DNA from 3 places in the Streptomyces sp. NPDC090088 genome. Region 1 is predicted to be linked to each of the others. Evidence: riboswitches for the same ligand, from Rfam matches in the RefSeq annotation. Region 1 holds a riboswitch; each other region holds the start of a gene.
What was found. Region 1 has a riboswitch for cyclic di-AMP ahead of ACIPSJ_RS30545 (transglycosylase family protein). Riboswitches for the same ligand answer to the same signal wherever they lie in the genome.
Positions count from the first base shown of each region.

Region 2: it holds a riboswitch for cyclic di-AMP, as region 1 does, so the genes downstream of both, ACIPSJ_RS32355 (peptidoglycan DD-metalloendopeptidase family protein) here and ACIPSJ_RS30545 (transglycosylase family protein) in region 1, are expected to answer to the same signal.
Region 3: it holds a riboswitch for cyclic di-AMP, as region 1 does, so the genes downstream of both, ACIPSJ_RS10740 (NlpC/P60 family protein) here and ACIPSJ_RS30545 (transglycosylase family protein) in region 1, are expected to answer to the same signal.

Region 1 is NZ_JBIVDZ010000006.1:597,797-601,040, reverse strand. Features, by position in the region: gene eno (phosphopyruvate hydratase) at 1-537, opposite strand, end outside; gene ACIPSJ_RS30545 (transglycosylase family protein) at 901-1,581, opposite strand; cyclic di-AMP (ydaO/yuaA leader) riboswitch at 1,586-1,786, opposite strand; gene ACIPSJ_RS30540 (transglycosylase family protein) at 1,984-2,967, opposite strand; gene ACIPSJ_RS30535 (cytochrome P450) at 3,145-3,244, opposite strand, start outside.
Region 2 is NZ_JBIVDZ010000007.1:302,425-305,668, forward strand. Features, by position in the region: gene ACIPSJ_RS32350 (alpha-galactosidase) at 1-741, shown strand, start outside; cyclic di-AMP (ydaO/yuaA leader) riboswitch at 1,058-1,218, shown strand; gene ACIPSJ_RS32355 (peptidoglycan DD-metalloendopeptidase family protein) at 1,224-2,171, shown strand; gene ACIPSJ_RS32360 (DUF6250 domain-containing protein) at 2,357-3,082, shown strand; gene ACIPSJ_RS32365 (SGNH/GDSL hydrolase family protein) at 3,228-3,244, shown strand, end outside.
Region 3 is NZ_JBIVDZ010000002.1:440,999-444,242, reverse strand. Features, by position in the region: gene pcrA (DNA helicase PcrA) at 1-1,148, opposite strand, end outside; cyclic di-AMP (ydaO/yuaA leader) riboswitch at 1,482-1,654, shown strand; gene ACIPSJ_RS10740 (NlpC/P60 family protein) at 1,663-2,817, shown strand; gene ACIPSJ_RS10735 (tellurite resistance/C4-dicarboxylate transporter family protein) at 3,045-3,244, shown strand, end outside.

The sequences.
Region 1 (3,244 bases):
CTCGGAGAAGGACTCCGCGCCGATCGGGGCGATCATGAACTCCTGGATGTCGACGTTGGAGTCCGCGTGCGAGCCGCCGTTGAGGATGTTCATCATCGGGACGGGCAGCAGGTGCGCGTTCGGGCCACCGAGGTAGCGGAACAGCGGCAGGTCGGACGCCTCGGAGGCGGCGTGCGCGACGGCGAGGGAGACGCCGAGGATGGCGTTGGCGCCGAGCGAGCCCTTGTTGTCGGTGGCGTCCAGGTCGAACATCGCCTGGTCGATGAGGCGCTGCTCGGTGGCGTCGTAGCCGACGAGCTCCGGGCCGATCTGCTCGATCACGGCGAGGACGGCCTTCTCGACGCCCTTGCCCAGGTAGCGGTTGGGGTCGCCGTCACGGAGCTCGATGGCCTCGAAGGCACCCGTGGAGGCGCCGGACGGAACGGCGGCACGACCCGTGCTGCCGTCGTCGAGGCCGACCTCGACCTCGACCGTGGGGTTGCCTCGGGAGTCCAGGATTTCCCGGGCTACGACGACGTCGATGGACGGCACGAGCATCTCCTTCTTGGGATGTGACGCTGGTTGTGCGGGGCGCACGCGGGCCTTGTCGGCCCTTGCTCAGCCTTGCGACTAGAGCCTAACCGCCCCGGGGCCGTCGGCCGTCGACCGACCGTCCCGTGGACAAGGACAGACGGTATCTATTGTTCACCCTCGGAACAAAGGGGGGCCGGATGAAGAACGGGAGAAGAACCGGCCAAAGAGAAACCCCGCCCCGGTGCGTACGGGGGAAAACGCACCGAGGCGGGGGCCCGTGGGGGACGGGGGTGACCCTCACGTGGTCCCCACTATGAGGACCACGGTTGTGAAGGGGCTGTGGTTCAGCTGGGCGCCCCGTATTTCTTGGGGCGGTCCGCCTGTGTCCTACTTCAGGTGCAGCTGCTGGCCGGGGTAGATGAAGTCGGCGTCGTCGACGATGTCCTTGTTCAGCTTGAACAGCGCCTGCCAGCCGCCCTTGACCTTGTGCTTCTCGGCGATCGAGCTGAGGGTGTCACCCTTGACGACCTTGTACTCGCCGTCGCCCTTCTTGACCTTCTTGCCGGTCGGGGTGGTGATGGTCTTCTTGGCGGCCGGACGCTCGGCGGAGCGGGAGGCGGCCTGGGTGTCGGTCGAGCGGGTGCTGGTGCCGGTGCTCGTCGAGTTGGAGGAGCCGGTGCTGCCGCCCGTGTAGGTGGCGCTGGACAGGCCCGTGCCGCAGACCGGCCAGGCGCCCTTGCCCTGCGCGGCGAGGACCTTCTCGGCGATCGTGATCTGCTGCGCCTTGGTGGCCTGGTTGGCCTGCGCGGCGTAGGCGGTGCCGCCGTACGCGGCCCAGGTCGAGGCGGAGAACTGCAGGCCGCCGTAGTAGCCGTTGCCGGTGTTGATGGACCAGTTGCCGCCGGACTCGCACTGGGCGACGGTGTCCCACTCGGAGGCGGTAGCGGCGGAGGCGCTGCCGGCCGCCATCAGCGGGGCGGCGACGGCGACGCCGGTGACCCCGGCGACGGCGATGGCGCGGACGGCCTTGGACGGACGGCGGTGCTTGCCCTTGCCGGAAAACAGCATGGATCGATCCCCTCACCGACGCCTGCGAGGTGAGCTGTCGGGTTCGGGCCGGTTGAGTTGCCCGGCCGCACACCTGTCTGTCGGTGCGCGACTTCACCCCGAGCCGGTTCCGGCGGCCTTTCGGCCATGAGGCCCCTGAGGGCTCAACTGCCGGACCCGGCACTTACCTTGGGTCCCCCGCTCCTGCCTACGGCGCTTGACGCGACGACTGTTCCCGGACGGCCGCTGGCAGGACTCGGCGTTGCGACGGCCGGGGCTCGTGGTGACGAGCGGCCTTGACCGTAAACAGGGCATCAGGTGAATTTCAAAGATGATCAGGGCTTCTGAGACTCATCCCACACTTTCACCAAACCGGACATTCGACTCGAAGCGGGGCGCCAACTCCCGCCGCTTTTCGCCCGATTAGCTGCTGAGTTTCAGGGTCTGACCGGGAGCGATGGCGTTCGGGTCGGCGCCGATGTCCGCCTTGTTCGCGGCGTAGAGCGCACGCCATCCGCCGTCGAGGTCAAGGGAGTCGGCGATGGAGGCGAGGGTGTCGCCGTCCCGGACGGTGTAGGTGCCGCTGTCGCGGGAGGCGTGACGCCCGGAGGAGGTGGTCTTCTGACCGTTTGTCGCGCTTTCGTCCGCCAAGCCGCCGCGGTGCTTGCCGCCGGTGCTCGCGGTGCCCGTGTCGACCAGGCTCCAAGAGCCGCCGGTCTGCCACGAATTGTCCGAGTCGTCGGTCTGGGGCACTACAGGGTTCTCGTCGACCTTCGAGGTGTCGGACTTGGAGGATTCCGACTTGTCCGTCTTGGTGGACTTGGTTGGAGTGTCCGTCTTGGAGTCGCCGCTCGCGCTCGCGCTCGGGGAGGGGGTGGCGGAGGCGTCCCCGGAGTCCGTGGCGTCCGAGGAGGAGTCGGAGCCCGAGGACGAGGACGAGTCCGACAGCCCGGAGGACGAGTCCGAAGAGTCGGAGGAACCGGACGAATCATCCGATCCGCCGTCGCCCGGGTCGACGTTCACGGAGGCGTCGTCCGAGGAGAGCCCGGCGAGCAGGGCGCAGGTCCGCCAGGGCTTGGTGCCCTGGTCGGCGAGGATCTTCTCGGCGACCGCGATCTGCTGCGAACGGCTCGCCAGGTCGGGCGTGGTGGCGTACTGCGTACCGCCGTACGTGTCCCAGTCGTCCTGCGACATCTGCAGGCCGCCGTAGTAGCCGTTGCCGGTGTCCATGCTCCAGGAGCCGCCGCTCTCGCAGTTGGCCACCTGGTCCCAGGTGGTGCCGTCGGCCGCGTTGGCGCTCGCCGCCCCGAGCAGCGGGAGGGCGATGGCGGAGCCGGTCACTCCGGCCGCGACGAGCAGGGCCGGAGCCTGACGGGGGCGACGGTGACGACCGTTCCCGGAGAGCATGCGGAAACCTTTCGAGCGACAGCGGTGACCGGTGCGGCGGGTCCCGCAGGGCGCCGCACTGATGGGTGAACGTATAGGCAGACGATCACTTGTCACAAGTTAATGCCGCGCAGATCACGTGAAGATCACAGACTTGAGTGCTGGTCACCTTTGGCTGGTAACGGGCCTACCGGTGACTTACCGGGCGACGGGGGTGAACTCCACCGGAAGGGTGCGCAGTCCGCGCATGATGAGCCCGCCGCGCCAGCGCAACTCGTCCGGATCCGCCGCGAGTCGC
Region 2 (3,244 bases), on a different contig from region 1:
GACTTCAACCGCTGCTTCACCGACGCGGGCTGGCCCGGCGAGCCCTATCCGCAGCGCCTGTGGGTCGACCACGTGCGCGGGCTGTACGCCCTGCTCGACCGGATCCGCGCGGCCCACCCGAACGTCGCCATCGAGTCCTGCTCCGGCGGTGGCGGCCGGATCGACCTCGGCATCATGAGCCGTACCGACGAGGTGTGGACCTCCGACAACACCGACCCGCTGGACCGGCTCGCCATCCAGCACGGCTTCAGCCAGATCCACCCCGCGCGGGTGATGTCCGCCTGGGTCACCGACAGCCCGAACCACCAGCTCAACGGCCGGGTCAGCTCGCTGCGTTTCCGGTTCGTCAGCTCCATGGCCGGTGCGCTCGGTGTCGGCGGCGACCTCTCGCAGTGGACCGAGGAGGAGCTCGCCGAGGCCGGCGGCTGGGTGGAGCTCTACAAGGAGATCCGGCCGCTGGTGCAGCGCGGCGACCAGTTCCGGCTGCGGCCGCCGACCGGCGGGCTCAGCGCCGTGCAGTACACCCTCGGCGACGAGACGGTCGTCCTCGCCTGGCTCCAGGCGCAGAGCTACGGCGAGCCGGCGCCGGCGCTGCGGCTGCGGGGGCTCGACCCGACCGCGTCGTACGAATGCCGCGAAACGGGCGAAGTGCACCGGGGTGCCGTGCTGTTGCACCACGGTCTGCGCACCGGCCTGAAGGGCGACCTGGATGCGACGGTTCTCCGACTGCGCCGCATTTGAGTCCTCTGTCCGAATTGGCGCCTTCACTCCCCTTCATTCTAACTCGCTCTGGAATAAAGGGGAGTGATGGGCGAGTGCGTGAGGAGCGTCATATCCGTGACCGTCCGTCGCGCGTCATGTTCACGTAATTCTTGGTTTTCGCTGAGGAATTGATAAACGCGGGCCGGTGGAATTCACGGAGGGTGACCGTGATTTCCCGTAACGGATCAAGCGAAACTCGGACAGAGGGAACCAGTCGCTTGTCCGGGTGCGTCCTGCTCGCTTACGTTCGCCACGCATCCGGACGGAACGCCGAATCCTGCCGCCGTCCGGAGTCCCCACACACTCACCCGTGCCCGGCAGGAGCGGGGGACCCACCAGGTATGACCGCCTGTTCCGGTTCCCGGGACGGCTAGGGGTGTAGCCACGCGTTCACGTGTGGCCGGGCAGCTCCAGCCCGAACCCGACAGCTCACCTCGCAGGCGCCGGAGAGGAAATGCGCCATGCCCGCGAAGGGTAAGCACCGCCGTCCCAAGGCCCAGCGATTCACCCGCTCGATGGCCGTCGCCGGAACCGGCGGCGCCGCGCTGGCGCTGCCGCTCATGGGAGCCGCCGGCGCCCACGCGGCCACCGCGCAGTCCGTTCCCGAAAAGGCCGCGCAGTCGCTGCCGGGGGTCGAGAAGACGGCAATGGAGAAGACGGCGGCCGTGCGGAAGTCCGCCGCCGCGCGTGCCGCGCACCGCACCTACACGGTGGTCCCCGGTGACTATCTCTCGAAGATCGCCCGCGACCAGAACGTCAGCGGCGGCTGGCACCGGCTCTACGCCGACAACCGGCAGGCCGTCGGCGGCAACCCCTCGCTGATCCACCCGGGTCTCAAGCTCACGCTCGACGGCCGCCGCGCCGCGACGACGGACGGCACCACGGACTCCGGCTACCGGTCCGAGGCGCGGTCCTCCGACTCCTCCGACTCCTCGCCGTCCTCTTCGTCCTCTTCGTTCTCGTCGTCGTCCTCCGCGGACGCGTCCGTGACGAGCGCCTCCGGCTTCAGCCTCCCGGTCGTCGGTGCCACCGTCGGCACCGGCTACCACGTGGCCGGCGGCATGTGGTCCAGCGGCTACCACACGGGCGTCGACTTCGTCGTCCCGACCGGTACCCCGGTCAAGGCCGTCGGCGCCGGCACGGTCGTCACGGCCGGCTGGGGCGGCTCCTACGGCAACCAGGTCGTCATCCGGCTCGCCGACGGCTACTACGCGCAGTACGGCCACCTCTCCGCCCTCTCCGTCTCGGTCGGCCAGACCGTGACCGCGGGCCAGCAGGTCGGCCTCTCCGGCGCGACCGGCAACGTGACCGGCCCGCACCTGCACTTCGAGATCCGCACCACCCCCGACTACGGCTCGGACGTGGACCCGGTCGCCTACCTCCGCTCCAAGGGCCTCGCCGTCGGCTGACCCGCCGCCCCGACGCCCCGCCGCCCTGCCGCACACTCCGAAGGCCGGACCCCCGATCCCCGGGTCCGGCCTTCGGCGCGTTGCGTTCTTGTGGCGGGAGTGTTCAGGGCATCGACAACGACGGCGGTACGGCGGCACAGTTACCCCGTGAATGCAAGCGCTTTCTATCGGAAGGAATCCCGCGTATGACCACCACCCGCCGCGCCTTCGGAGCCCTGGCCGCCGGAACTGTCGGAGCCGCCCTCGCGGCCCTCGCTCCCGCCGCGCCCGCGAGCGCCGCGCCCCGGCACCGCCGGCTGCTCGCCCACGACGACTTCCGCCACGGCCTCGGCCAGTGGTTCGTCGAACTGGAACAGGGCGGTTCGGTCACCGCGTCGCACGGGATCCTGGAGGTCGACGTGCCGGCCGGCGCGACCGTCTGGTTCCGGCGCCGGCTCGAAGGGCCGTACGTCCTGGAGTACACCGCGACCCCGGTCTCGGCGGGCGGTCCCGACGACCGGGTGTCGGACCTCAACAACTTCTGGAACGCCACCGACGTCCGCTCCCCGGGCGACCTGTTCGCCACCCCGCGCGGCGGCGCCCTCGCCGAGTACGACTACCTCACGACCTACTACGCAGGCTTCGGCGCCAACTACAACACCACCACCCGGCTGCGCCGTTACGTCGGCGAACCCGGCGTCCGGCCGCTGATCTACGACTACACCGAGCCGCTGCTCGTCGCGAACGAACCGAACCGCGTCCGGATCGTCTCCGACGGCCCGACCGTGCAATGGTGGAACAACGGCCGGCCGGTGTTCGACTACACCGACCCGGAGCCTTACACGGGTGGGCACTTCGCGTTTCGGACCACATGGAGCCACTTCCGTATCAGTGACTTCCGGGTCTGGCGATCAACCCGTCAACGTCCCTGATGGGGGCCTTATTCCAGGCTTGGCAAAGTATTTAAAAGTGTCTTATCTCACCGATCGTCAACCCCTTATTACGGTCGCGTAGGTCACACCTCAAGGGGAATCATGGTCCGACGTGGCAGACGATTCGAAGAGTGACATTGCATCAGTGATCGGGTCGTACGT
Region 3 (3,244 bases), on a different contig from region 1:
CGGCGGGACTCGTTGCGCTCGATGACCGCGTTGGCGGCGGAGAGGATCGTCTGCGTGGAGCGGTAGTTCTGCTCCAGGAGGATCGTCGTCGCGTTCGGGTAGTCCTCCTCGAACTGGAGGATGTTGCGGATCGTCGCGCCCCGGAAGGCGTAGATCGACTGGTCGGCGTCGCCGACGACGCAGAGCTCCGCCGGGGGCAGGTCGTGCTCGGCGGGCGGGGTGGTCTCCTCGGGCGCGCCGGTGCCGACCAGCTCGCGCACGAGCGTGTACTGGGCGTGGTTGGTGTCCTGGTACTCGTCGACCAGGACGTGCCGGAAGCGGCGGCGGTAGTGCTCGGCGACGTCCGGGAAGGCGCGCAGCAGGTTGACCGTGGTCATGATCAGGTCGTCGAAGTCGAGGGCGTTCGCCTCGCGCAGCCGCGACTGGTAGAGGGCGTAGGCCTGGGCGAGGGTCTTCTCGAAGCCGTCGCTCGCGCGGGCGGCGAAGTCCTCCTCGTCGACCAGCTCGTTCTTCAGGTTGCTGACCTGGGCGCTGAACGACTTCGGCGGGTAGCGCTTGGGGTCGAGGTCCAGGTCGCGGCAGACCAGGGCCATCAGCCGCTTGGAGTCGGCCGCGTCGTAGATCGAGAAGGAGGAGGTGAAGCCGAGCTTCTTGCTCTCCCTGCGCAGGATCCGCACGCACGCGCTGTGGAAGGTCATCACCCACATCGCGTTCGCGCGCGGGCCGACGAGCTGCTCGACGCGCTCCTTCATCTCGCCCGCGGCCTTGTTGGTGAAGGTGATCGCGAGGATCTGGCCCGGGTGGACATGGCGCTCGCCGAGGAGGTGGGCGATGCGGTGGGTGAGCACGCGCGTCTTGCCGGAACCGGCGCCGGCCACGATGAGCAGCGGGGAGCCGGCGTGCACGACCGCCGCCCGCTGGTTGTCGTTCAGCCCGTCCAGGAGCGCCGCCGCGTCCAGGGCGGGGCGGGGGGCGCCGTCGCGGTAGTGGGCGTCCCGGTCCGGGGGCGCGTCGAACTTCCCGCCGAACAGGTCGTCCGGAATCGGCTCCGGTACGTGCTCGTCCTCGGGCGGCGGCGGGGGTTCCTCCTCGTGGCCGCGCGGGGGCTGGAGGCTCGCCAGGAAGCTGTCGTCAAAGAGGCTGCTCATCGCTCTCCGAGTCTAGGCCGCCCCACTGACAACCGGCCGCCACCCCGAGAACTCGCCCGGGTGACCGCACGATTTCCCTCCGTCACGGCCGGTCGGCGCACGTCACGAGCGGCCGCGAGCGGCCAAGGGCGGCCACGAGCGACCGGAAGCCACCACACCGAACACCCGGCAAATGACCCACAACGCCCCGAACCGCCCTGGTCGAACTCGCCCGAACGCCAAGGTCACGAAAATGTATCGGGCATATCGCACATCAACCTTCACACGGGCCACACGAGTTGGCTAGCGTGCCGGTCAGGCCGTACGACACCCACCGGCGAACGTCGCCGGGCCGTACGGCCTCCGCCGAGTCCGGGACGCCCTCGCGCGTCCGGAGCCGGGGACCCACACCGACCTTGGGGTGAATCGGTCCCGACTCCCCTCCCGGGGAGGGACCGTAGGGCAACCCTTCCGAACCACCCGCCCGAACCCGACAGCTAACTCGGTAGGCGGAACATGGAAGGAGTCGCCTCCGTTGGCGTCGCACCGCAAGTCCCGCCCCTCGGGAACGCGCGTAGCAGGCATACGCACCCCCGCCCTGGCCACCGCCGCCCTCACCTCCGTCGCCCTGCTCTCGCAGACGGCCAACGCCGCGCCCTCCGCGGACGGCAAGCCGAGCATGGAGGAGGTGGAGAAGAAGGTCGACGACCTCTACCGGCAGGCCGAGTCGGCGACCGAGAAGTACAACGCGGCCAAGGAGAAGACCGGCACGCAGCGCAAGCAGGTCGACACCCTGCTCGACGACGTCGCCCGGCGCACGGACCGGCTGAACAAGGCGCGTGAGGAGCTGGGGTCGTTCGCCGCGGCCCAGTACCGGACCGGCGCCAGCGCCCCCGACACGGCGACCTTCCTGCTCGCGGACAGTCCGCAGGACTACTTCGACCAGACGCAGCTGATGAGCCGGCTGACCTCGCGCCAGAAGGACGCGGTCGACGACTACGCCACCCAGCAGTCCGCGACCATGAAGAAGCGGCAGGAAGCCGCCAAGAGCCTCGAGACGCTCACCGAGACGCAGGACGACCTCAAGACCGCCAAGACCACCGTCCAGACGAAACTGGCCTCCGCGCGGGAGCTGCTCTCCAAGCTGACGGCGCAGGAGAAGGCGCGGCTGGCCCAGATCGAGAAGCAGAAGCAGGAGGCGGCGGCGCGCAAGGCCGCGGAACTCGCGAAGCAGCAGGCGGCCGCCGCTGCCGCGGCCGAGCAGGACACCTCGTCGTCCTCCTCGTCGACATCGTCCTCCAGCGGCTCCTCGTCCTCCGACTCCTCCTACGCCACGAAGGCCGACAAGGCCATCGCCTTCGCCCGCGCGCAGATCGGCAAGCCGTACGTCTGGGGAGCGACCGGCCCCGGCTCCTACGACTGCTCCGGGCTCTCGCAGGCCGCCTGGAAGGCCGCGGGCGTCTCCCTGCCCCGCACCACCTACGACCAGGTGAACGCCGGCACCACCGTCTCCCTCGCCGACGCCCGGCCCGGCGACCTGGTCTTCTTCTACGACGACGTCAGCCACGTCGGCATCTACATCGGCAACGGCATGATGATCCACGCCCCGAAGCCCGGCGCGTACGTCCGGGAGGAGTCGATCTACTACGGCGGCGAGTCGATCATCCACAGCGTGGTGCGACCGGCTTGAGGTGACGGAGGCAGGGGGCCGGGAGCGGGGGCACATGTCGCCGGGCCGGGGCGGGGGCGCACATCGCCTGGTCTCGGGCGCCCCCGACCACTCCTCCACACCCGCCCGCACCCCACCACCCCCGGACGCCCCGCGCCCGTTCCTCTGTCCCGCGCCCGCGCGGTTTTCGCGCTCCCCGCGCGCGTGCCCCGGCCACGCCACGGGTGATGCTCCTTAGCATCGGCGACATGTCCGGCAATTCTCCCTTCCGCGCCTGGTGGGCGCAGCGCCCGCCGGCGGCCGGGGCCGCCGTGATGGCCACCGGCATCGTGTCGGTCGGTCTGCATCTCACGGGGGCCGAGACCCTGTCCCGGATCGCGCTGGTGCTGGCGTGTGTGGCGTGGGCGGGGCTGGCCGTGGACTTCGTCGCGCGCCTGCTGCTGGACCG